2 regions of the Pseudomonas pergaminensis genome follow, and region 2 is predicted to be linked to the other one. Evidence: predicted binding sites of a transcription regulator. Region 2 holds the regulator's gene; the other holds the start of a gene.

Region 1 (4,458 bases), 1.3 Mb from region 2:
CTGCTGCTATCAGCAGCGCGCGCTTGGCCGACAGTTGGCCCTGGACTTCACTCAGGTCCGGGTATGGCTTATTCAGATACAGCAAGCCATCGGATTTATAAGGCTCGATAGGCTGGTGCCCATTCAGGTGCGCCACCACTTGCAGCAAGTGATCCACCGCAATGACCTTCAACCCTGACGCCAGGCACGCTTCCTCCGCATTCGCCCGCGGCACTATCACGGTGCGCCCGGCTTTGCGTGCCGCCAGTGCCGCTGGCAATACGCCTTTCACCGCGCGCACTTCACCTGAGAGCGCCAACTCCCCGAGGCACTCCACATCGTCGAGCATCAACGCCGGTACCTGCACGCTGGCCGCGAGAATCCCCAGGGCAATCGCCAAGTCAAAGCGCCCGCCGTCCTTGGGCAGGTCGGCAGGCGCGAGGTTGAGGGTGATGCGACGGGCGGGGTATTGCAGCGCGGAGTTGAGGATGGCGCTGCGCACGCGGTCCTTGCTCTCCTTGACCGCCGTTTCCGGCAAACCCACCAGCGTCAGGGACGGCAAACCATTGGCCATGTGCACTTCGACAGTGACGGCAGGCGCTTCGACGCCGATCTGGGCGCGGCTGTGGACGATGGCGAGGGACATGCACATTCCTTGAAAAATAGAGGCCGCTTCCTGCGGTTTTTCAAAGGTAGTCGAGGGATTGCCGGGGCGGCGGATCAGACTTTTACAGGACGTATCAACGTGCAAAGGCGTCGGGATATTTATCCAGGTAGGCATCGTTGAGCTGCGTGTCGGGGGCGCGCATGAAGGTGCGAAAATCCGGGATCAGGAACACCAGCAGTGACAATCCCAGCACCATCACCCCCAGCGACGTGATGGTCAGTGCAACGCCGAGATGAGCAATCAAGCCGTTCATGGCAAAACTACCCAGCGGGCTGGCTGCAGCGGACAGGAACGACACGGTGGCAAAGATCCGATTGCGATGCGACTTGGGGGTCGCCAGCAACCTGACGGCAGAGGTCGGGATATTGATCAGCATCAGGCCCACCCCACCGCAGAAAAATGCCAGCGGCACGACGACCACTGATGAAAGTGTGCCGGCCAGCCACAGGTTGCCCCCCAACAGTGCAAAGCCCAGCGCGACACAGAAGTCACGGGGCATTCGCTCGGTCAGCCAGCCGGTGATCCTGTAGCTGCCCAGCAGGATGCCCAGGCCAAAGCAAGTATCCAACAGGCCGAGGTAGGTGACCGGGTAGTGGATAACGGTCTTGACGTAGAGCGGCAACAGGATCGTAAAGAATGGAAATAGCGCAAAGTTGACGAGCATCGCCACCAGGGCCAGGTAGAACTCGACCTTCACGCCATAGACCGCCTTGAAGCCCGAGTAAATCATGCGCCAGCCGTTGGCAGTCGGGGCTTGTTCATCCGGGGGGCTGGCACCGAGGTGGCGTGGGATCGATGCAATCAAGGCTGCCGCGCCAAGCATCGCAAAGAAGTCGACGGTAAACGCCAGCGTGGTGCCGAAACTGAAAATCAACGCGCTGGCCATGATTGGCCCAAGCAGGTTGGAAATGGACGAGAGCATGCTTTTGGTGCGCACGGCCAGTGAGACCTGATCGTCGCGCGCAAACAACGGAATAATCGAGGATTGCAGCGGGTCGCGGACGCCCGCGACGGCACTGTTGACCAGCATCAGGGCGCCGACGGTCCAGGGGTTGAACAGTTGCGTGGCAGAGAGCACCACCATCAACAGCGCGGTCAGCAGGCTGGTAAGAGAGGCGAGTTTGAGGATCAGGATCTTGTTGTACTTATCGCCCAGCCACCCCAGCAGGGGGCGGGCCAGTACCTCCGCTGCGATGGAGCAGGCGATCATGTTGGCGAAGGCGAGGGCTGAACCGGTTTGCTGCAAGGCCCACCAGGCCACGGCCAATTGGTTGCAGCGGCCACCAAGCACCACCAGCAAAAAGCTGAATTGTATTTTCAGCAGGCGCCGGTCGAGGGCCGGCAGGGCCCACATAGAGCGCTTGATATCGGTTATTCGCTCGGTGGATTCAACCGCGCTTCGAGCTCAGCGACTTTTGCTTCCAGGCTTTCCAGGCGTGCACGTGTGCGGGCCAGCACGACCATCTGGCTGTCGAATTCTTCCCGGCTCACCAGGTCGAGTTTGCTGAAACCGCTTTGCAGCAATGCCTTGAATTGGCTTTCGATTTCATTGCGGGGCAGGGGGGTGTCGCCGCTGAACAGGCGAGAGGCGTGGCCGCTCAGGGCGTCGAGGAGGTCTTTGGGCGCGAGCATGGGAAATATTCCGGAAAACTGTTGGCCGGCAGTGTATCACGCAGCGTCTATAGTCTTTTTTGACGTCCTTGGCGCACGGTTTTCGCGCAGGGGGGCGGGCGGCGGCGCACTGTTTTTGTGCGCATTGGCACCGCCGAAAAGCCCAGTAGGTGGGCATAAGTGGGCAAAGGACTGATTTCAGTGATTTTTACGGAGCTGGCAAGGTTTCTGCTTAGACGATCATGACCCATGCACTGATGCAGTCGCTGTGACGAATGCAGTGCGCCGACGGATCAGGGGTACAGGTTTCGTCACCAGTGGTTCGCTGGCGTCGCAACGGCATCTGCTCTTGCGACGACGCGTTACAAAGCCAGGCACTGCGCTTAGACTTGAGACGGGTTTGTTTTCCTGGGGCAAGTCCACCAATTCGGGAGAGAGTTTTCATGAAGCTAGTCACTGCCATCATCAAGCCGTTCAAGTTGGACGATGTACGCGAGTCGTTGTCCGAGATCGGCGTGCAGGGCATTACCGTTACTGAGGTCAAAGGCTTCGGTCGGCAGAAGGGTCACACCGAGCTGTATCGCGGCGCGGAATACGTGGTCGATTTCCTGCCAAAGGTGAAGATTGATGTCGCCATTGACGACAAGGATCTTGACCGGGTTATCGAGGCGATAACCAAGGCAGCCAACACCGGCAAGATCGGTGACGGCAAGATCTTCGTGGTCAATCTGGAACAGGCTATTCGCATCCGTACCGGCGAAACCGATACCGACGCTATCTAAGCCGCCAAACCCCAACGCCCCAGGAGAAAACAATATGACTCTGCGTAAATTCGCAGGGCTCGGAGCCCTGTTGTCCATCGTAATGCCAAGCCTGGCCATGGCGGCAGACGAAGTGGCTGCTCCAGTCCTCAATTCCGGCGACACCGCGTGGATGCTCACATCCACCGCGCTGGTGCTGTTCATGACCATCCCAGGCCTGGCGCTGTTCTACGGCGGCATGGTGCGCTCCAAAAACATTCTTTCGGTGATGATGCAGTGCTTCGCCATCACTGGCCTGATCAGCGTGTTGTGGGTCATCTACGGCTACAGCATCGCGTTCGATACCACCGGTATGGAACAGGGCGTCGTCAACTTCAACTCCTTCTTCGGCGGCATGGGCAAGGCGTTCCTGGCGGGCGTTACCCCGGCCAGCATCACCGGGCCTGCAGCGTTGTTCCCGGAAGCGGTGTTCATCACCTTCCAGATGACCTTCGCCATCATCACCCCGGCGCTGATCGTCGGTGCGTTCGCTGAGCGTATGAAGTTCTCCGCGATGCTGATCTTCATGGCTATCTGGTTCACCCTCGTCTATGCGCCAATCGCGCACATGGTCTGGAGTGGTAACGGTGGCCTGCTGTGGGACTGGGGCGTGCTGGACTTCGCGGGCGGCACCGTGGTGCACATCAACGCCGGTGTGGCTGGCCTGGTGGCGTGCATCGTGCTCGGCAAGCGCAAAGGCTTCCCGACCACGCCGATGGCACCGCATAACCTGGGTTACACCCTGATCGGCGCGGCCATGCTGTGGGTGGGCTGGTTCGGTTTCAACGCCGGTTCCGCTGCTGCGGCCAATGGCACTGCCGGCATGGCGATGCTGGTCACCCAGATCGCTACCGCTGCTGCGGCGCTGGGCTGGATGTTCGCCGAGTGGATCACCCACGGTAAGCCAAGCGCACTGGGCATTGCCTCGGGTGTGGTGGCGGGCCTGGTTGCCATCACCCCAGCCGCTGGCACCGTTGGCCCGATGGGCGCCCTGGTGATCGGCCTGGTGGCCGGTGTGATCTGCTTCTTCTGCGCCACCAGCCTCAAGCGCAAGCTGGGCTATGACGACTCCCTGGACGCATTCGGCGTGCACGGTATCGGCGGTATCGTCGGTGCGATCCTCACCGGTGTGTTCGCAGCCCCTGCACTGGGCGGTTTCGGCACCGTGACTGATGTGGCGGCACAGGTCTGGATCCAGGCCAAAGGTGTTGGCTTCACAGTGATCTACACCGCAATCGTGACCTACATCATCCTCAAGGTGCTGGACATGGTCATGGGCCTGCGGGTTACCGAAGAGGAAGAGGCTGTCGGCCTCGACCTGGCGCAACACAACGAACGCGGCTACAACTTGTAATAGTGTGAAAAAAAGATGCCCGGCTTGCCGGGCATTTTTTTGTCTGT
Region 2 (4,458 bases):
GGGAACGGTGGGGGCTGCTGAGGGGGTGGCGTCGACGGGTTTCGGAGAAGCGCTTGAGCAAAGTCTCTTCGTCGGCGTCCAGGTAAAGCACATCGCAATGAATATGCTTGGCGCGCACTTCCTCGAGCAATTGCGGAAATCGCTCAAGGTGGCTGGGCAGGTTGCGGGCATCAATCGAAACGGCGACCAGGGGTTGCGCCAGTTCGGTGTGGATCAGCGCACGCTCCGCCAGTTCCGGCAGCAGGCCGGCGGGCAGGTTGTCGATGCAATAGAAACCGCTGTCCTCAAGAACATTGAGGGCGGTACTTTTACCCGAGCCAGAACGGCCGCTGACGATGATCAAACGCATGATTACTGCCCGTTCTGTTCATCCAGGACAACCTGGTACAGCGCCTCATTGCTACTGGCGCTACGCAGTTTGTCGCGTACTTCCTTGCGGTCGAGCATGCTGGCGATCTGCCTGAGCAGTTCCAAGTGTGCATCGGTGGCGGCTTGCGGGACCAGCAGAACGAACAGCAGGTCGACCGGGGCGCCGTCGATAGCGTCGAAATCGATGGGGGCTTCCAGGTGGAGCAGGGCGCTGACGGGTGTTTCGCAGCCTTTGAGGCGGCAATGAGGAATGGCGATGCCGTTACCAAAACCGGTAGAGCCGAGTTTTTCACGGGCAATCAGCGCATCGAACACATCCTGCATCTCCAGATCCGGCACTTCGCGCGCGATCAGGTTGGCAATTTGTTCGAGGGCTTTTTTCTTGCTGCCTCCCGGCACGTTCACGAGGGAACGGCCGGGGGTCAGGATGGTTTCAAGTCGGATCATGGGGGGAGAGTTAACGACCTGTACCTTGCATCAGGTGCAGATTCTTTTCCTTATGCTTTATGAGTTGGCGGTCCAGCTTGTCGTAGAGCGAGTCGATCGCCGCGTACATGTCTTCATGTTCTGCATTGGCGACGAGCTTCGCATTCGGTACGTGCAGGGTGGCCTCGATTTTCTGCTTGAGCTTATCGACCTCCATGATGACCTGCACATTGGTGATCTTGTCAAAATGCCCCGCCAGCTTGTTCAGCTTGCTTTCGGTGTATTCACGCAGGGGTTTGGTGACTTCCAGCTGGTGTCCACTGATGTTGACTTGCATACAGCTTCTCCTTCGTTGCCAGTGCATAAAGCGGCAGGTAGGAATACCTGCCACTGGAACGCTGTGGCCCGCCCGTCACATCAAACGCTTACGCTCGCTGGAAGGCGCGATCCCGAGGGACTCGCGGTACTTGGCGACGGTTCGACGGGCGACCTGAATGCCTTGTGCCTCCAGTAAACCAGCGATCTTACTGTCACTCAATGGCTTTTTCTGATTTTCCGCGGCAACCAGTTTTTTGATGATCGCGCGGATCGCCGTGGACGAGCATTCACCGCCTTCGGAGGTGCTGACGTGGCTGGAGAAAAAGTATTTCAGTTCATAAATACCCCGTGGGGTATGCATGAATTTCTGCGTGGTTACCCGTGAAATCGTCGACTCATGCATGCCAACCGCTTCGGCGATGTCATGCAGTACCAGCGGTTTCATCGCTTCGTCGCCGTATTCCAGAAAGCCGCGCTGGTGCTCGACGATTTGGGTGGCGACTTTCATCAGGGTTTCGTTGCGGCTTTGCAGGCTCTTGATGAACCAGCGGGCTTCCTGCAACTGGTTGCGCATGAAGGTGTTGTCGGCACTGGTATCGGCGCGCCGTACGAAGCCTGCGTATTGAGGGTTGACCCGCAGGCGCGGCACCGACTCCTGGTTCAGTTCCACCAGCCAGCGCTCGTTGTCCTTGCGCACGATGACATCGGGCACCACGTATTCGGCTTCGCTGGATTCGATTTGCGAGCCGGGACGCGGGTTGAGGCTCTGTACCAGCTCGATGACCTGGCGCAGGTCGTCTTCCTTGAGCTTCATGCGACGCATCAATTGGCTGTAGTCGCGGCTGCCCAGCAGGTCGATGTAATCGGTGACCAGACGCTGGGCCTCGGCGAGCCATGGGGTCTTGGCGGGTAGCTGGCGCAATTGCAGCAACAGGCATTCGCTGAGCGTGCGCGCGCCGATACCGGCAGGCTCGAACTGCTGGATGCGGTGCAGGACGGCTTCGATCTCGTCCAGCTCGATATCCAGTTCAGGGTCGAAGGCTTCAAGAATCTCTTCAAGCGTCTCGTCTAGATAACCCTGGTTGTTGATGCAGTCGATCAGCGTCACGGCGATCAGGCGATCGGTGTCCGACATCGGCGCAAGGTTCAGTTGCCACAGCAGGTGGCTCTGCAGGCTCTCGCCGGCGGAGGTGCGGGTGGTGAAGTCCCACTCGTCGTCATCGTTGCTGGGCAGGCTGCTGGCGCTGGTCTGGTAGACGTCTTCCCAGGCGGTATCGACCGGAAGCTCGTTGGGAATGCGCTCGTTCCATTCGCCTTCCTCAAGGTTGTCCACCGTAGGGGCGGTTTCCTGGTAGGAGGGTTCCTGCACGTCAGAATTGGGTTTTTGCTCGATGTTATCGGCCAGTGGGTCTGCGTTATCGAAGTCGTCGCCTTCTTCCTGGCGTTCGAGCATCGGATTGGACTCCAGGGCCTCCTGGATTTCCTGTTGCAGGTCCAGTGTCGACAATTGGAGCAGGCGGATGGCCTGTTGCAGCTGCGGTGTCATCGTCAGCTGCTGGCCCATTCTCAGGACTAGCGATGGTTTCATGGCAGGGGCTTAACACCTTATTCGCCGGCGCAATGCGCCATCCACGACAGGGCGCGTGAGCGCCAAACATAAGCAAATTATATGCCTGATGTCGGGGGCTTTGCCTAGAGCGCGGTAACAATAAAAATCCGGAGGTTTTCATTGACTCCCGCGCACCTTGGCAAACGGCCTTGACACCACGGTGTTTACAGGCGGAACTCGTGACCCAGGTACACTTCCTTGACCAATTCGTTGGCCAGGATAGTGGCGGAATCGCCTTCGGCAATCAGTTGGCCATCGTTGACGATATACGCGGTTTCGCAGATATCGAGCGTTTCACGGACGTTGTGGTCAGTGATCAGCACGCCAATGCCCTTGGCCTTGAGATGATGGATGATCTGCTTGATGTCGCCCACCGAGATCGGGTCGACGCCGGCAAACGGTTCGTCCAGCAGGATGAACTTGGGCGCGGTGGCCAGGGCGCGGGCGATTTCCACGCGGCGACGCTCACCACCGGACAGGCTCATGCCGAGGTTGTCGCGGATATGGTTGATGTGGAATTCCTGCAGCAGGCTTTCCAGCTCCTTGCGGCGGCCGTCACGGTCGAGTTCCTTGCGGGTCTCGAGGATGGCCATGATGTTATCGGCGACCGACAGTTTGCGGAAGATCGACGCTTCCTGCGGGAGATAGCCGATACCGGCGCGTGCGCGGCCGTGCATCGGCTGGTGGCTCACGTCCAGGTCGTCGATCAGGACGCGGCCCTGATCCGCCTGGACCAGGCCGACGATCATGTAGAAGCAGGTGGTCTTGCCGGCGCCGTTGGGGCCGAGCAAGCCGACGATCTGGCCGCTGTCGATCGACAGGCTGACGTCGCGCACGACCTGACGGCTTTTATAGGCCTTGGCCAGATGCTGGGCTTTCAGGGTTGCCATTACTCGGCCTTCTTCTTCGGCTGGATAACCATGTCGATGCGTGGACGAGGCGCGGTGACCTTGTTGCCATTGGCACGACCGGCGTTAGCGATCTGTTTCACGGTGTCATAGGTGATCTTCTCACCTTCCGTCGAGTTGCCATCGGGGCTGAGCACCTTGGCCTGGTCGATCAGGACGATGCGGTTCTGCTGGGCATGGTACTGGATAGTCTTGCCGTAGCCTTTCATCGGGCCGGTATCGGTCGCGGACTGCTTCTGTTCGAAGTAAGCCAGGTTGCCCACCGACGTTACCACGTCGATATCGCCCGATTGGGTGCGCGTCAGTGTCACCGTATTGCCGGTGATCTTCATCGAGCCCTGGGTGATGATCACACCGCCGGTATAGGTGGCGACGCCTTGCTTGTCATCGAGCTGTGCATCGTCAGCCGAGATGTGGATCGGTTGCTGGCTATCGTTCGGCAGAGCCCAGGCGCTCACGCTTCCCAGTGCTGCGCCCAGACCGAGCAAAATAGGGAGAGTTTTAACGAGCCTCATACTGTCCTCTTACGTTCGATAGCAGGTGTATCCTGCTTTCTTTCAAATACGCTTTCATTCCCTTGCCAGTCGATACACCGCCAGCGCCGTCGATTCTAACGTCTTGCTCGGTCTGCGCATATTGCTTCTGCGGGAATACGGTCATGCGACTGCTGGTAATCACGGTCTCACGTTTTTTATCGTCCGTGCGCGCAACGCGCACCGAGTCGATCAGTTCCACCTCGGTACCGTCCGGGTTGACCTCACCACGTTTGCTGGTGACGTGCCATGGGAACTCGGTACCGCGGTAAATGTTCATGTCCGGATTGGTCAG

The links. The regulator sigma-54, encoded in region 2, starts transcription at its own class of promoters, with help from an activator protein. The targets are predictions, from matches to a motif close to ANTGGCATNNANNTTGCTNT.
Region 1: glnK (P-II family nitrogen regulator) is a predicted target of sigma-54. The motif match lies at 2,473-2,492, and genes of this name have one in related genera.

What each region holds. Positions count from the first base shown of each region.
Region 1 covers NZ_CP078013.2:6,386,758-6,391,215, reverse strand. The annotation lists gene KUA23_RS29245 (YifB family Mg chelatase-like AAA ATPase) at 1-625, opposite strand, end outside; gene KUA23_RS29240 (MFS transporter) at 720-2,000, opposite strand; gene KUA23_RS29235 (accessory factor UbiK family protein) at 2,018-2,278, opposite strand; gene glnK (P-II family nitrogen regulator) at 2,701-3,039, shown strand; gene KUA23_RS29225 (ammonium transporter) at 3,074-4,411, shown strand.
Region 2 covers NZ_CP078013.2:1,031,192-1,035,649, forward strand. The annotation lists gene rapZ (RNase adapter RapZ) at 1-349, opposite strand, end outside; gene ptsN (PTS IIA-like nitrogen regulatory protein PtsN) at 352-816, opposite strand; gene hpf (ribosome hibernation-promoting factor, HPF/YfiA family) at 827-1,132, opposite strand; gene KUA23_RS04650 (RNA polymerase factor sigma-54) at 1,208-2,701, opposite strand; gene lptB (LPS export ABC transporter ATP-binding protein) at 2,887-3,612, opposite strand; gene lptA (lipopolysaccharide transport periplasmic protein LptA) at 3,612-4,145, opposite strand; gene lptC (LPS export ABC transporter periplasmic protein LptC) at 4,132-4,458, opposite strand, start outside.